One region of the Georhizobium sp. MAB10 genome, then DNA from elsewhere that is predicted to be linked to it. Evidence: riboswitches for the same ligand, from Rfam matches in the RefSeq annotation. Region 1 holds a riboswitch; each other region holds the start of a gene.

Evidence for each region. A riboswitch is a leader RNA that binds a small molecule or an ion and turns the genes downstream of it on or off. The one in region 1 is predicted to bind cobalamin.
Region 2: linked by a shared signal. The riboswitch ahead of PU133_RS09880 (HupE/UreJ family protein) and the one ahead of PU133_RS08975 (HupE/UreJ family protein) in region 1 are both predicted to bind cobalamin.
Region 3: linked by a shared signal. The riboswitch ahead of PU133_RS18635 (TonB-dependent receptor plug domain-containing protein) and the one ahead of PU133_RS08975 (HupE/UreJ family protein) in region 1 are both predicted to bind cobalamin.

The regions. Positions count from the first base shown of each region.
Region 1 is NZ_CP118314.1:1,944,225-1,948,365, forward strand. It holds gene PU133_RS08970 (cobyric acid synthase) at 1-1,074, shown strand, start outside; cobalamin riboswitch at 1,122-1,502, shown strand; gene PU133_RS08975 (HupE/UreJ family protein) at 1,635-2,270, shown strand; gene cobU (bifunctional adenosylcobinamide kinase/adenosylcobinamide-phosphate guanylyltransferase) at 2,275-2,808, shown strand; gene cobW (cobalamin biosynthesis protein CobW) at 2,814-3,866, shown strand; gene cobN (cobaltochelatase subunit CobN) at 3,913-4,141, shown strand, end outside.
Region 2 is NZ_CP118314.1:2,118,243-2,122,383, forward strand. It holds gene PU133_RS09865 (FAD-dependent oxidoreductase) at 1-1,349, shown strand, start outside; gene PU133_RS09870 (DUF2783 domain-containing protein) at 1,346-1,543, shown strand; gene mgrA (L-glyceraldehyde 3-phosphate reductase) at 1,611-2,663, shown strand; cobalamin riboswitch at 2,724-2,910, shown strand; gene PU133_RS09880 (HupE/UreJ family protein) at 2,959-3,567, shown strand; gene PU133_RS09885 (zinc ABC transporter substrate-binding protein) at 3,659-4,141, opposite strand, start outside.
Region 3 is NZ_CP118314.1:3,878,711-3,882,851, forward strand. It holds gene PU133_RS18625 (thiamine pyrophosphate-dependent enzyme) at 1-318, shown strand, start outside; gene PU133_RS18630 (indolepyruvate oxidoreductase subunit beta family protein) at 320-1,873, shown strand; cobalamin riboswitch at 1,943-2,149, shown strand; gene PU133_RS18635 (TonB-dependent receptor plug domain-containing protein) at 2,337-4,141, shown strand, end outside.

The DNA.
Region 1 (4,141 bases):
CTCGTCGAAGGCGCTGGCTCGCCGGCCGAAATCAATCTGCGCGCCGGCGATATCGCCAATATGGGGTTTGCGACGAAGGCCGGCGTGCCGGTGGTGCTCGTCGGCGACATCGACCGGGGCGGTGTGATCGCCTCGATAGTAGGGACGCATCACATACTGCCGGAGGAAGACCGGCGCATGATCTGCGGCTATCTGATCAACAAGTTTCGTGGTGATGTCAGTCTCTTCGACGAGGGGCTGGCGGCGATCACTCGGTTCACCGGCTGGCAAAGCTTCGGTGTCGTACCCTGGCTGGCCGAGACGGCCCGATTGCCGGCTGAGGATTCCGTGGCGCTCGAGCGATTGGCGGCGGGATCGGCGCGGGCGCTGAAGGTTGCCGTACCCGTTCTGTCGCGAATCGCCAATTTCGACGATCTCGATCCGCTTTCGGCAGAGCCTGAGATCGATCTGGTCTATGTGCGCAGCGGCGAACGCTTGCCGGACGATGCCGGCCTGATCGTGATGCCCGGCTCGAAATCCACCATCGGCGATCTGGCCGCTTTCCGGGCGAATGGATGGGATCTCGATCTTGCGCGTCATGTGCGCCGCGGCGGCCACGTGGTCGGCATTTGCGGCGGATACCAGATGCTGGGCCGCAGCGTCGCCGATCCACTTGGGCTCGAAGGCGCACCATCGCGCGTCGAGGGGCTCGGGTTGCTCGACGTCGATACGGTGATGGCGCCTGACAAGATCGTACGAAATGTCTCCGCCCATTCGACGGTATTCGATGAGCCGTTGCAGGGATATGAAATCCACCTCGGCGTCAGCGAGGGACCGGATGCGGCCTGCGCGCCGGTGGTGATCGACGGCCGACCGGATGGCGCCACGACGGCCGATGGGCGTGTGATGGGTACCTATCTGCACGGGCTTTTCGCCGCCGACGGGTTCCGCCGCGCTTATCTCGCGACACTCGGTGTCAAAGCCGGAGCAGACAATTATGCGCAGGGTGTCGACGCCGCTCTCGACGCCATCGCCGCGCGGCTGGAACAGGTGCTCGATGTCGACGGGCTTCTCGGTTCGGCCGCGTCTGTCTGATGCGCGAAGCGCTCGAACGCGATTGACACCGATCGCACGCCACGCCTATCTCTAGTGCATCGAAAGGTTTCCTGAGCGCCATTGGCGTTCGGGGATGAAAAGGGAATGCGAGGGGTGGACCCAATTCGGGCGCCTTGATCGCAGCCGACCCCGCGACTGTAGAGTGGCGAGGCTTTCCCATCCGGCGATTGCGTCTCGTTGGTCGATGCCCGGCATGGTGCAGGGCAGGCCTTAGAAGCTCAATCACTGGAAAAGCCACTGGAGTGGCGACCGCGCAGAACCACGGCTGGACGCCTCCTGTCTACGAATCGTCCGCTGGCGCAGCCGCCGCAAGCTCCGGGAAGGTGAGGGACAAGCCGTTGCACCGGACCTTCGGTCCGGTGCTGCAGCCACGAGCCAGGAGACCTGCCTGTCGACATCGAACCTAGAGGGACGGGGTGTTCCGCTCTTGGCCAACAGTCTCGTTGCCGGGGGACACCGGTCTATGGGGGAGACTGCGCGGTCAGGCGAACACGCTGTTCAGAGGCCTTCACGGCCTATCTGACACGGGAGTTGTCTTCATGATCGTCTTCAAGCGCGGCGTAGCAGCCGCAATCTTTTCTGTGCTTGCCTCGTCTGCCTACGCCCACCATCCAATGGGCGGCGAGACGCCCTCAACCTTCTCTGCAGGTCTTTTGTCCGGCATCGGGCATCCGATCATCGGGCTTGACCATTTGGCGTTCATCATCGCCGTCGGTATTGCGGCCACGCTCACGCGCCATCGCTTCACCATGCCGCTCTTCTTCATTGGCGCGACTGTTCTCGGCACGCTTGTCCACCTCGCAGCGCTCGGTCTGCCCTTCGTGGAAGTCATGGTCGCGCTGTCGGTCGCGGTGCTCGGCATCATGCTGCTTTCGGGCCGCGTTTACGCTCCGGCCGCCTACGCTGCCGTCTTCGCGCTGGCCGGCCTCTTTCATGGTCACGCCTATGGCGAAGCCGTGTTCGGAGCCGAAACGACGCCGGTTCTCGCCTATCTCGCGGGCTTTGCAGCCACTCAGTATCTGAGCGCGATCGGTGCTGGCCTCGCCGTGACGGCACTGTTCGCGGCGGGCCGAACCGCCGACAATGTCGCTTTGCGGATCTCCGGCGGTGTCGTGGCAGGCGTCGGAGCCTTGCTCGTCGGCGAGCATGTGCTTGCGGCCATCGGTCTTGCCTGACCACATGGCCGAACAGCGAAACGGGGCGGTCTTCGTCCTTGGCGGGGCCCGCTCCGGCAAATCGGCCTATGCCGAAAAGCTGGCGCGGGGAACGGGCCTTCCTCGCCATTACGTCGCGACCGCGCAGGCCTTCGACGACGAGATGCGGGCGAGAATCGCACGGCACAGGGTCGATCGCGGTGCGGACTGGGTGACCCATGATTGCCCGCTTTCGCTTACCGGGGTGCTGCGCGAGCACATCCGGCCAGACCGCGTCGTGCTGGTGGATTGCCTGACGCTCTGGGTCACCAATCTCATGATGGAAGAGCAGGGCGATGCCGCGATGGACGCTGCTTTCGACGATCTCGTCTCGCTCCTCGCCAGCCCGCCCGGTCGCGTGATCCTCGTCTCCAACGAGGTCGGCCTCGGCATCGTGCCGGAAAATTCCATGGCGCGCGCCTTTCGCGACCACGCGGGGCGCCTGCACCAGAAAATCGCTGCGGTCGCAGGCGAAGTCTACTTCGTCGCCGCCGGCCTGCCGCTCAAAATGAAGGGTTAGTTCCCATGCAATCGAAGATACCGGCAACGGTGATCACCGGCTTTCTCGGCGCCGGCAAGACGACGATCATTCGAAACCTGCTGATGAATGCGCAAGGTCGCCGCATCGCGCTGATCATCAATGAATTCGGCGATTTGGGCGTCGATGGCGACGTGCTCAAAGGATGCGGTGCCGAAACCTGTAGCGAAGATGATATCGTCGAACTGACCAATGGCTGCATCTGCTGCACGGTCGCCGACGATTTCATCCCGACGATGGAAAAGCTCCTGGAACGCGACCGGCTGCCGGATCACATCGTCATCGAAACCTCGGGCCTCGCGCTGCCGCAACCGCTCGTCAACGCCTTCAACTGGCCGGGCATCAAGGAGCGGGTGACGGTCGATGGCGTCGTCACCGTCGTCGACAGCGCAGCGGTTGCAGCCGGGCGCTTCGCCGATGACGAGGACCGTGTCGATGCGCTCCGTGCCGCCGACGAGAGCCTCGATCACGAAAGCCCGCTGGAGGAGCTTTTCGAGGATCAGCTGACTGCGGCCGACCTCATCATCCTGAACAAAAGCGATCTCGTCGATGCGGCGGGTCTCAGCGCTGTGCGCAACGATGTGGCGGCGCGTACCAGCCGCAAGCCGCAGATGATCGAAGCATCCGGTGGCGAGGTATCGGCGGCTGTCCTGCTCGGTCTCGGCGTCGGCACCGAAAGCGACATCGCCAATCGCCGATCCCATCACGAGATCGAGCATGAGAATGGCGAGGAGCACGATCACGACGATTTCGACAGCTTCGTCGTCGATCTGGGCGCTGTCGCTGCACCCGATCACTTTTCGAAAGCGCTGAGGGACATCATCGCCACCCACGACATTTTGCGGCTCAAAGGCTTCGCAGATGTCGCAGGTAAGCCTATGCGGCTTGTGGTGCAGGCGGTCGGGAGCCGCGTCGACAGCTATTTCGACCGCGCCTGGAAGCCAGGAGAGGAGCGCGGGACACGCCTCGTCGTGATCGGACTTCACGATGGACTCGACGAGGCGGCGATCACCGCAGCCCTGCAGGATGCCGCGCGATGACATCAAAACGTCGATCACGCTGTGTCGGCTGCAGGCGACGGCGGCCATGCACCTCCTTTTGAGCCAGAAGGGATCGATCGCCGACGCAGACGAGGCGATCGATCTCGGCCAGACGCCGGGCGACATCCTGTTCCTGTCGGCTGCCGATACGGAGCTGGCGGCAATCGCTTCTGCCAAGGCCGCCGGCGGGGCCTCTCACCGCTCGGTCCGCGTCGCCAGCCTCATGACGCTGAAGCATCCGATGTCGGTCGATACCTATATAGAGCGCACGGCGC
Region 2 (4,141 bases), 170 kb from region 1:
TCACCTGGAAGGTCGGCCGGTTGTTTCACCGCGACCGCGAGGTCTACAATTTCGATCTGCTGCCTGAAGCCGGGCACAAGATGCCGGCGTTCATCAACCTCCAGCAATATTACGTCGAGCAGTATCTCGTCGACCGGTGCCGGGACTTCCCGGATCTGATCGATTTGCGCTTCCGCAACAAGGTTGTGGCGCTGCGCCAGCAGGGCGATGGCGCGCGTCTTTCGGTGGAGACGCCATTCGGCGCCTACGACCTGACTGCAGACTGGCTGATGGCTTGCGATGGCTCGAGGTCGCCGCTGCGCACCATTATGGGCCTCACGTTCAGCGGCCGGCTGTTCGAAGAGCGCTTCCTCATCGCCGACATCCGATTGGAGGACGAGCTTTTTGCCTCCGGCGAGGCTGAGCGGCATTTCTGGTTCGAGCCTCCGTTTCACGAGGGGCAATCGGCGCTTCTCCACAAGCAGCCCGACAACATCTACCGCATCGACCTTCAACTTGGCTGGGATGCCGATCCCGTCGAAGAGAAGCAACCGGAGAAGGTGCTTCCGCGCATCCGCGCCATCGTCGGCGACAGGCCGTTCGAACTCGACTGGGTCTCGGTCTACACGTTCCAGTGCCGCCGGCTCGATCGGTTCGTGCATGGCCGTGTCGTTTTTGTCGGCGACAGCGCTCATGTTGTGTCGCCCTTCGGCGCGCGCGGCGGTAATGGCGGCATGCACGATATCGATAATCTCGGCTGGAAGCTTGCGGCGGTCGTCCAGGGCAAGGCACCGGAGACGTTGATCGAGAGCTACAACGAAGAGCGCGTCCACGGCGCCGACGAGAACATCGCGCACTCGGCCAATGCGACGAATTTCATGACTCCGAAGACGGAGATGGAGCGCATCTTCCGCGATGAGGTTCTTCGGCTTGCGGCCGACGCGCCCTTTGCCCGGCGTCTCGTCAATTCTGGTCGGCTGTCGCTGCCCTGTTCGCTGGAAGGGCTGTCGCTGCAGACGCCGTGCGACGCCGACGCACCCGTCAAGCCGGGCACTGTTCTGCCCGATGCGCCGCTGCTCAAGGGCAACCGCTCGACCTGGCTGCTCAACGAGATCGGCGGCGAATTCTGCCTGCTGACAACGGAACGTGACCGGCCAATGTCGCACGGCTTGCCGATGGTCCAGATCGCGGCCGATGCTTCGGCCGGCGACGACTGCCTGATCGATCTGGACGGCCATGCTTTCAAACGGCTCGGTCAGGGTTTCACCTATCTTGTTCGGCCGGACCAGCACATCGCGGCAGCGTTCGTCGCCCCCAGCGTCAACGACATTGCCACTGCACACCAACGGGCGCTTGGAGGCGGCCGATGACCGACATTCTGCAAGACCGGCTGGGCCCCGCCGGCGATCGGTTCTATGCCGAGCTCATGGCGGCGCAACGCGCTCTCTCCAACGAGGAAGCACAGCGCTTCAATGCACGGCTCATCCTCCTGATGGCGAACGCCATAGGCGATGGCGAGACGCTCTCGGCGCTGATCCGTGAGGCTGCGCGGCACAAGGCCTGAAGCCTCTTCCGTTTTGGCGGCGGAGCGCCTATCCCTCGCGCTCCAACGCATGAAGGGAGATTGCGCCATGGCATGGCAGCCGGCTGAAAACCGTTACGAAACGATGCGCTACAACCGTTGCGGCCGCAGCGGATTGAAGCTTCCCGCGATCTCCCTCGGTCTCTGGCACAATTTCGGCGACGATACGCCCCATCAGACCAAGCGCGACATTTGCCGCCGCGCCTTCGATCTCGGCATCACCCATTTCGACCTCGCCAACAATTACGGTCCGCCGCCCGGATCGGCCGAAACGGCCTTTGGCGAAATCTTGCGAACCGATTTTGCCGGCTACCGCGATCAACTCATCATCTCTTCCAAGGCCGGCTACGACATGTGGCCGGGGCCCTATGGGGAGTGGGGAAGCCGCAAATACGTCATTGCCTCCTGCGACCAGAGTCTGAAGCGGATGGGGCTCGACTATGTCGACATCTTCTATTCGCACCGCTTCGATCCGGAGACGCCGCTTGAAGAAACGATGATGGCGCTCGATCAGATCGTGCGTTCGGGCAAGGCCCTTTACGCGGGCATCTCCTCCTATAACGCCCAGCGAACGCGGGAAGCTGCGGCGATCCTCAAGGACCTCGGCACGCCGTGTCTCATCCATCAGCCGAGCTATTCCATGCTCAACCGCTGGGTCGAAGATGACGGCCTTCTCGATGCGCTCGACGATCTCGGCATCGGATCGATCGTCTTCTCGCCGCTTGCCCAGGGCATGCTCACGACCAAGTATCTGAAGGGCGTGCCGGAGGATAGCCGTGCCAGCCAAGGCAAGTCCCTGATGCCGGAATTCCTCAACGACAAGAACCTCGCCAATATCCGCGCGCTGAACGAGATCGCCGAGAAGCGCGGCCAGACGCTGGCGCAAATGGCCATTGCCTGGGTTCTGCGCGGTGGCCGCGTCACCTCGGCGCTTATCGGCGCCAGCCGTGTGTCGCAGGTGGAAGATTGCGTCGGAGCGCTCGCCAATCTCGATTTCACCGACGCCGAACTGGCCGAAATCGACAGCTACGCCCGTGAGGCCGACATCAATCTCTGGGCCGCATCGGCAGAGCGCAAAGGGCCTGCCCGCAAAAAGAAGTGAAGCGTCGGCTTTTGCTCAAGAAATGAGCATCGCCAGCGGTTGTGTTTTGTCGCGGCCGCTGTCACCAATCGTTGCGACGGTGCCTTGATCTTCAAGGTGAAACGGGAAGCCGGTGAAAAACCGGCGCCGCCCCCGCGACTGTCAGGGACGATGCCCTTCCATCATGCCACTGGTGCGCTTCTTGCATCGGGAAGGCGGAGGGGATTGGTCCCGAGCCAGGAGACCGGCCGTCAGCCACGCGGCAAAGCCGCAGATACGACCAGAGATGGGGCGGAGGGCCCCGAAAGGATTTGATATGCGCATTCTGACCACACTTGCAGCCTTCGCGCTTTCGACCGGGGCGGCCTTCGCCCATCCCGGGCATGGCGGCCATGACAATGCAAGCTTCGCCTATGGTTTCATGCACCCGCTGGGCGGCCTAGATCACCTGCTTGCCATGATCGCCGTCGGCTTCCTGGCGTATCTGGTTGCTGAGCGGACCAGCTCCAACCGCCCGCGCTGGCTCGTCCCCGCAGCCTTTGTCGGCGCCATGGCGATCGGCGGTGTTCTTGGCGCATTCGCCTTCGATCTGCCGCTTGTTGAACTCGGCATCGGCCTGTCGATCGTTGCCATTGGCGCAGCCGCCGCGTTCGGTCGCCAGATGCCGGTCGCAGCAGCCATGGCTCTCGTCGGCTTCTTCGCCATCTTCCACGGTCATGCGCACGGCACCGAAATGCCGCAGGACAGCGCAGGGCTCGCCTATGGCCTCGGCTTCATGGCGGCAACGGCTCTGCTCCATGCTGCAGGCATCGCAGCCGGCCTTGGCATCGGCAAGCTGTCCCGCTCGCAGGGCGTGCTGGCAGCGCGCGCCGGTGGCGGCGTGATGGCGCTTGCGGGTGTTGCGATCGTCGCCGGCATCATCTGATAGCTTCCGGACTACGGATCAACTCGATCAAAAAAGGCCCCGGCAGCGCTGCCGGGGCCTTTTTTGTCGCGATGTCACTGAAGCGCAGCGATCAGCTTTCTTCGCCGAGACATGTCGTAAAAGACGTCGCCATGTTGCGGAGCAGTTCGAAGTAGAGATCCGGCCCATCGGCGATTTCCGCGCCTTCGGGATCCAGCACGCCGGCCTTCGCATCCGTGCCTTCGATCACGACATTGACGATCCGGGGCTCGAATTGCGGCTCGGCGAAAACGCAGGCGGCATCCAGCTCGTTGACGCGCTGGCGCAGTTCGGAGATGCGTTCCGCACCCGGCGCCACTTCCGGGCTGATCGTGATCGCGCCGGCAGCCCGGAGACCGAACCGGTTCTCGAAATAGTGGTAGGCATCGTGGAAGACGATGAAGGGCCGATCGGCAACCGGTTCGACGGTCGCGGCGATTTCGGTCGACAGCTCGTCGATCCGTGCCGTCAAAGCTTCTGCATTGCTGCGATAGGTGTCGGCATTGTCCGGATCGGCATCGGCCAGAGCGGCCTCGATCACGCCGACCATCAGCTT
Region 3 (4,141 bases), 1.9 Mb from region 1:
CGTTTCGGGGTCGACGAAGATGTCTGCACGGGCGACCATGCATGCATGCGGCTTTCGGGCTGCCCCTCGCTTTCGGTCAAGCAACTCGACGATCCGCTGCGCGACGATCCGGTTGCCAGCATCGACCAGAGCTGTGTGGGTTGCGGCAATTGCGGCGAGGTGGCCGACGCGGCCGTTCTTTGCCCGTCCTTCTACCGCGCTGACCTGATCCAGAACCCGACAAGTGTCGACCGGTTTGCCGACCGTCTGCGGCGCAAGGTCATCGGTTGGCTCAAGAACCGCCGTGAACGCAGCCGCCTCGTTTTCGCGGAGAATTGAGATGACCATTCACCGCCTTCCCGACCTTCCGACCGACGGCGTCGACGCCACCACGTCGATCATCAAGATCGCGATCCTGGCCGTTGGCGGCCAGGGCGGCGGCGTGCTCACCGACTGGGTGATCGATCTCGCCGAACATGCGGGCTATCGTGCGCAGTCGACATCTGTCGCGGGCGTTGCCCAGCGTACGGGTGCGACGATCTACTATGTCGAAATGACCCCCGATGGCGGCCGCGATCCGGTCTTCTCGCTGAGCCCGGCTCCCGGCGACGTCGACATCCTCATTGCCGCGGAACTGATGGAAGCCGGGCGGGCCGTCATGCGCGGCTTCGTGACGCCGGATCGCACGACCCTGATTGCCTCCGCGCACCGTGTGCTCGCGGTGTCGGAAAAGATCGTACCGGGCGACGGCCGCGCCGATGCTCCCGGGGTGACGGAAGCCGTTGCCGCCGCTGCACACCGCCTCGTCTGTTTCGACATGGAGCAGGTCGCCGTGGATGCCGGCAGCGTGATTTCCTCGAGCTTGTTCGGGGCTCTGGCCGGCAGCGGCGCCCTGCCCTTCGAGCGTGAAGCCTATGAGGCCACCATCCGGCGCTCCGGCCGCGGCGTCGAAGCGAGCTTGCGGGCGTTCAATGCGGCCTGCGACCTCGCCCTTGCGGGCGGAAAGACGCCGGCTGTTGCCGTTCCCGAAGCGGTCAAGGCCGAAGCGCGCGATCCGGAAGGCCCGGAAGCGCTCGTTTCCGAATGGCGCGCACTGCGCAGCATGATCGGCGATCTTCCTGCCCCCGTGCAGGACATGGCAGGCCGTGGTCTGCGCAAGGTCGTGGATTACCAGGATCTCGCCTACGGCCGCGACTATCTCGACCATCTGAAGAGGGTCATCGCCATCGACGATGCCGCGCATGAATGGCGGCTGTCGATCGAGGCGGCCAAGTACATCGCCAATGCGCTCGTCTACGACGACATCATCCGCGTAGCCGACCTGAAGACCCGCGCCAGCCGTGAAGCGCGGCTGCGGCGCGAACAAGGGATTGGCGGCGACGCCATCGCCCATGTGACGGAGTATTTCCATCCGCGCATGCAGGAAATCTGTGGCACGCTGCCCGTCCGCCTCGGACGCTGGATCGAAAGCAGCCCACGGGTCTTCGGCGCGCTCGACAAGGTGTTCAACCGCGGCCGACGCATCCGCACCGACGGCATCGTCGGCTTCGGCATGCTCTACGGGATTGCGACGCTGAAGCCTGCGCGACGCCGCCTGCTCCGCCACGAGGTGGAGATGAAGCACATGGCGCAGTGGCTGGAAACGGCGCTGTCGGTCCGCGACATCAATTACGATCTCGCTGTCGAGGTGCTGAAATGCCGGCGCCTGATCAAGGGCTATTCCGACACGCATGAGCGCGGCCTGTCGAAATATCGACGCGTGATGGACGGCCTGCCGATGATCCGCCACCGGGAAGATGCGGCCGACTGGCTGCGGCGCCTGCGCGAAGCCGCCCTTCTCGATGAGGAAGGCAAGGCGCTGGATGGCGCCCTGAAAACCATAGAGACGCTCTAAATATCTTTCGGAGAGAAGATTTCTCAGCATGGGCGAGCCTGTGGATTGACCCGCGGAACGCCCACCCCTACACGTGTGCTCGGAACGGGTTTCACCTTCGGGTGGATGAAAAGGGAATGCGGTTCGGCCATTCGGCCAATTCCGCAACTGCCCCCGCAACTGTAGCCGCCGAGCTTCCTTCCATGATGCCACTGGGTGTGTTCGCACATTCGGGAAGGCGGAAGACGAAGCGTTGACGCGGAAGTCAGGAGACCTGCCTGTTCCAGTCACCCATGCGTGGACACGGGGTGTGGTCCATGCGCGGTCGTCCGTGGCGGTGACATTTGAAAGAGTGTTGCCGCACGCCGGGTGCGACCTTTGGTGAGCCTTTGTGCATATCGCCTCTGCCGTCCGTCCGTCTGCGGTTTCTGATGAAACCGGGAGCGTGCCACCGTGCCGTTCCACGACCCGAAGGGCAGACCCATTGTTTAAAGCGTTCATTCCAGCAGGGCTAATCCTGCTGGCGGCTGCCGGCGTTGCCGGCGCTCAAGAATCCGAGACCACCACCGTTCTCGACCGGCTGCTGGTCACCGACGGACTGACGCCGGTGGCAGAGGAAAAATCCGGCCGTGCCTTCACCGTCATCACCGCCGAGGATATCGAGCGAAGCCAGGTGACGTCGGTTGCCGATATCCTGCGCACCGTTCCCGGATTGTCGGTTTCCCGCATGGGATCGATCGGCGCACAGACGCAGGTGCGGGTGCGCGGCGCCGAAGCCAACCACGTCATCGTCATGATCGACGGCGTGGACGTCAGCGACACGGCAGCCGGCGAGTTCGATTTCGGCAGCCTCATGACGTCCGACATCGAACGCATCGAAGTCCTGCGCGGGCCGCAGAGCGCGTTTTACGGCTCCAACGCGCTCTCGGGCGTCATCAACGTCATCACCAAGCGCGGCGAGCGTGGCGGCTTCAGGACGAACGTACGGAGCGAGACCGGAACCGACGGCACTGTGCTCGGCGGCGTCACGCTGAGTGGCGGGCGCGACGATTTCGATCTGTCGCTTGGCGCCACGTTCCGACGCAGCGACGGCTACAATGTCTCGCCGTTCGGCTCGGAGAAGGACGGCGACCGCAATGCCACGCTCAACGGCCGGTTCGCCTATGACCTGATGCCGGGGCTGACGCTCGACGGCACGCTTCGCTACGTCAATCGCCGCAGCGAACTCGATCCGCAGAATTTCGAGACGCTCGGACCGCCGGACTTTCTGCCGGGCCCGTTCGTCGGCCTGGTTGTCGATGGCGACGAGGAAACGGCGACAGAAGAGCTTGTTGGTTCGCTCGGGCTTACGCATGAATCTGCCGATGGCGCCTGGACGCAAAATCTGCGCATCTCCGGCAACGACACGTTCCGTGAAAACTTCACCGATGGAGCGCTTGCAACATCCAGCGACGGCAACCGCGTCACTGCGTCCTATCAGGCGACCTATGCGTTCGACACGCCGAACCTGCTCGACGCCACGCACAAGATCACAGGCGGGTACGAGTTCGAGCGGGAAACCTATCTGCCGTCGCACCTGACCGAACGCCAGAGCCGCGATGGGAACTCGTTCGTTGCCGAATATCGCGGCGAGTATCTCGGGCAGTTCTTTCTGAATGGCGCGATCCGTCACGATCTGAACGACCGCTTCGCCGATTCCACGACGTTCAGCCTCAGCGGTGCCTGGGCCGTTCCGGGCACGCTCACGCGTCTGCACTCCTCGATCGGCACGGGCGTCACCAATCCCACCTTCATCGAGCAATTCGGCTATGATCCGGAAAGCTTCGTTGGAAACCCCAATCTCATTCCGGAAGAAAGCATCGGGTTCGATATCGGCATCGAGCAAGGCTTCCTCGGCGGGGCACTCATCGTCGATCTCACCTATTTCAACCAGGACCTGACGAACGAGATCGCAACGGTGTTCGGGCCGGCGCCGACCTATGCGTCGACGCCGATCAACCTCCTGGGCGAAAGCCGTCGTCAGGGCATCGAGATCGCTGCGACCTTCGATCTCGGATCGGGGCTCTCGGCCAGGGGCAGCTACACCTATCTCGATGCCAGCGAGCAGAGCCAGAGCGGGGGACCGCGCCTTGCCGAAGTGCGCAGACCCCGCCACTCAGGATCGCTCGGCCTCACCTATCGCTTCATGGAAGAGCGCGCGTCGCTCTTCGGCGAAGTGATCTTCAACGGCGAGATGGAGGATGTCGCTTTCGTTCCGACGCTGCCCAACCGCGTGACGCTCGACGCCTA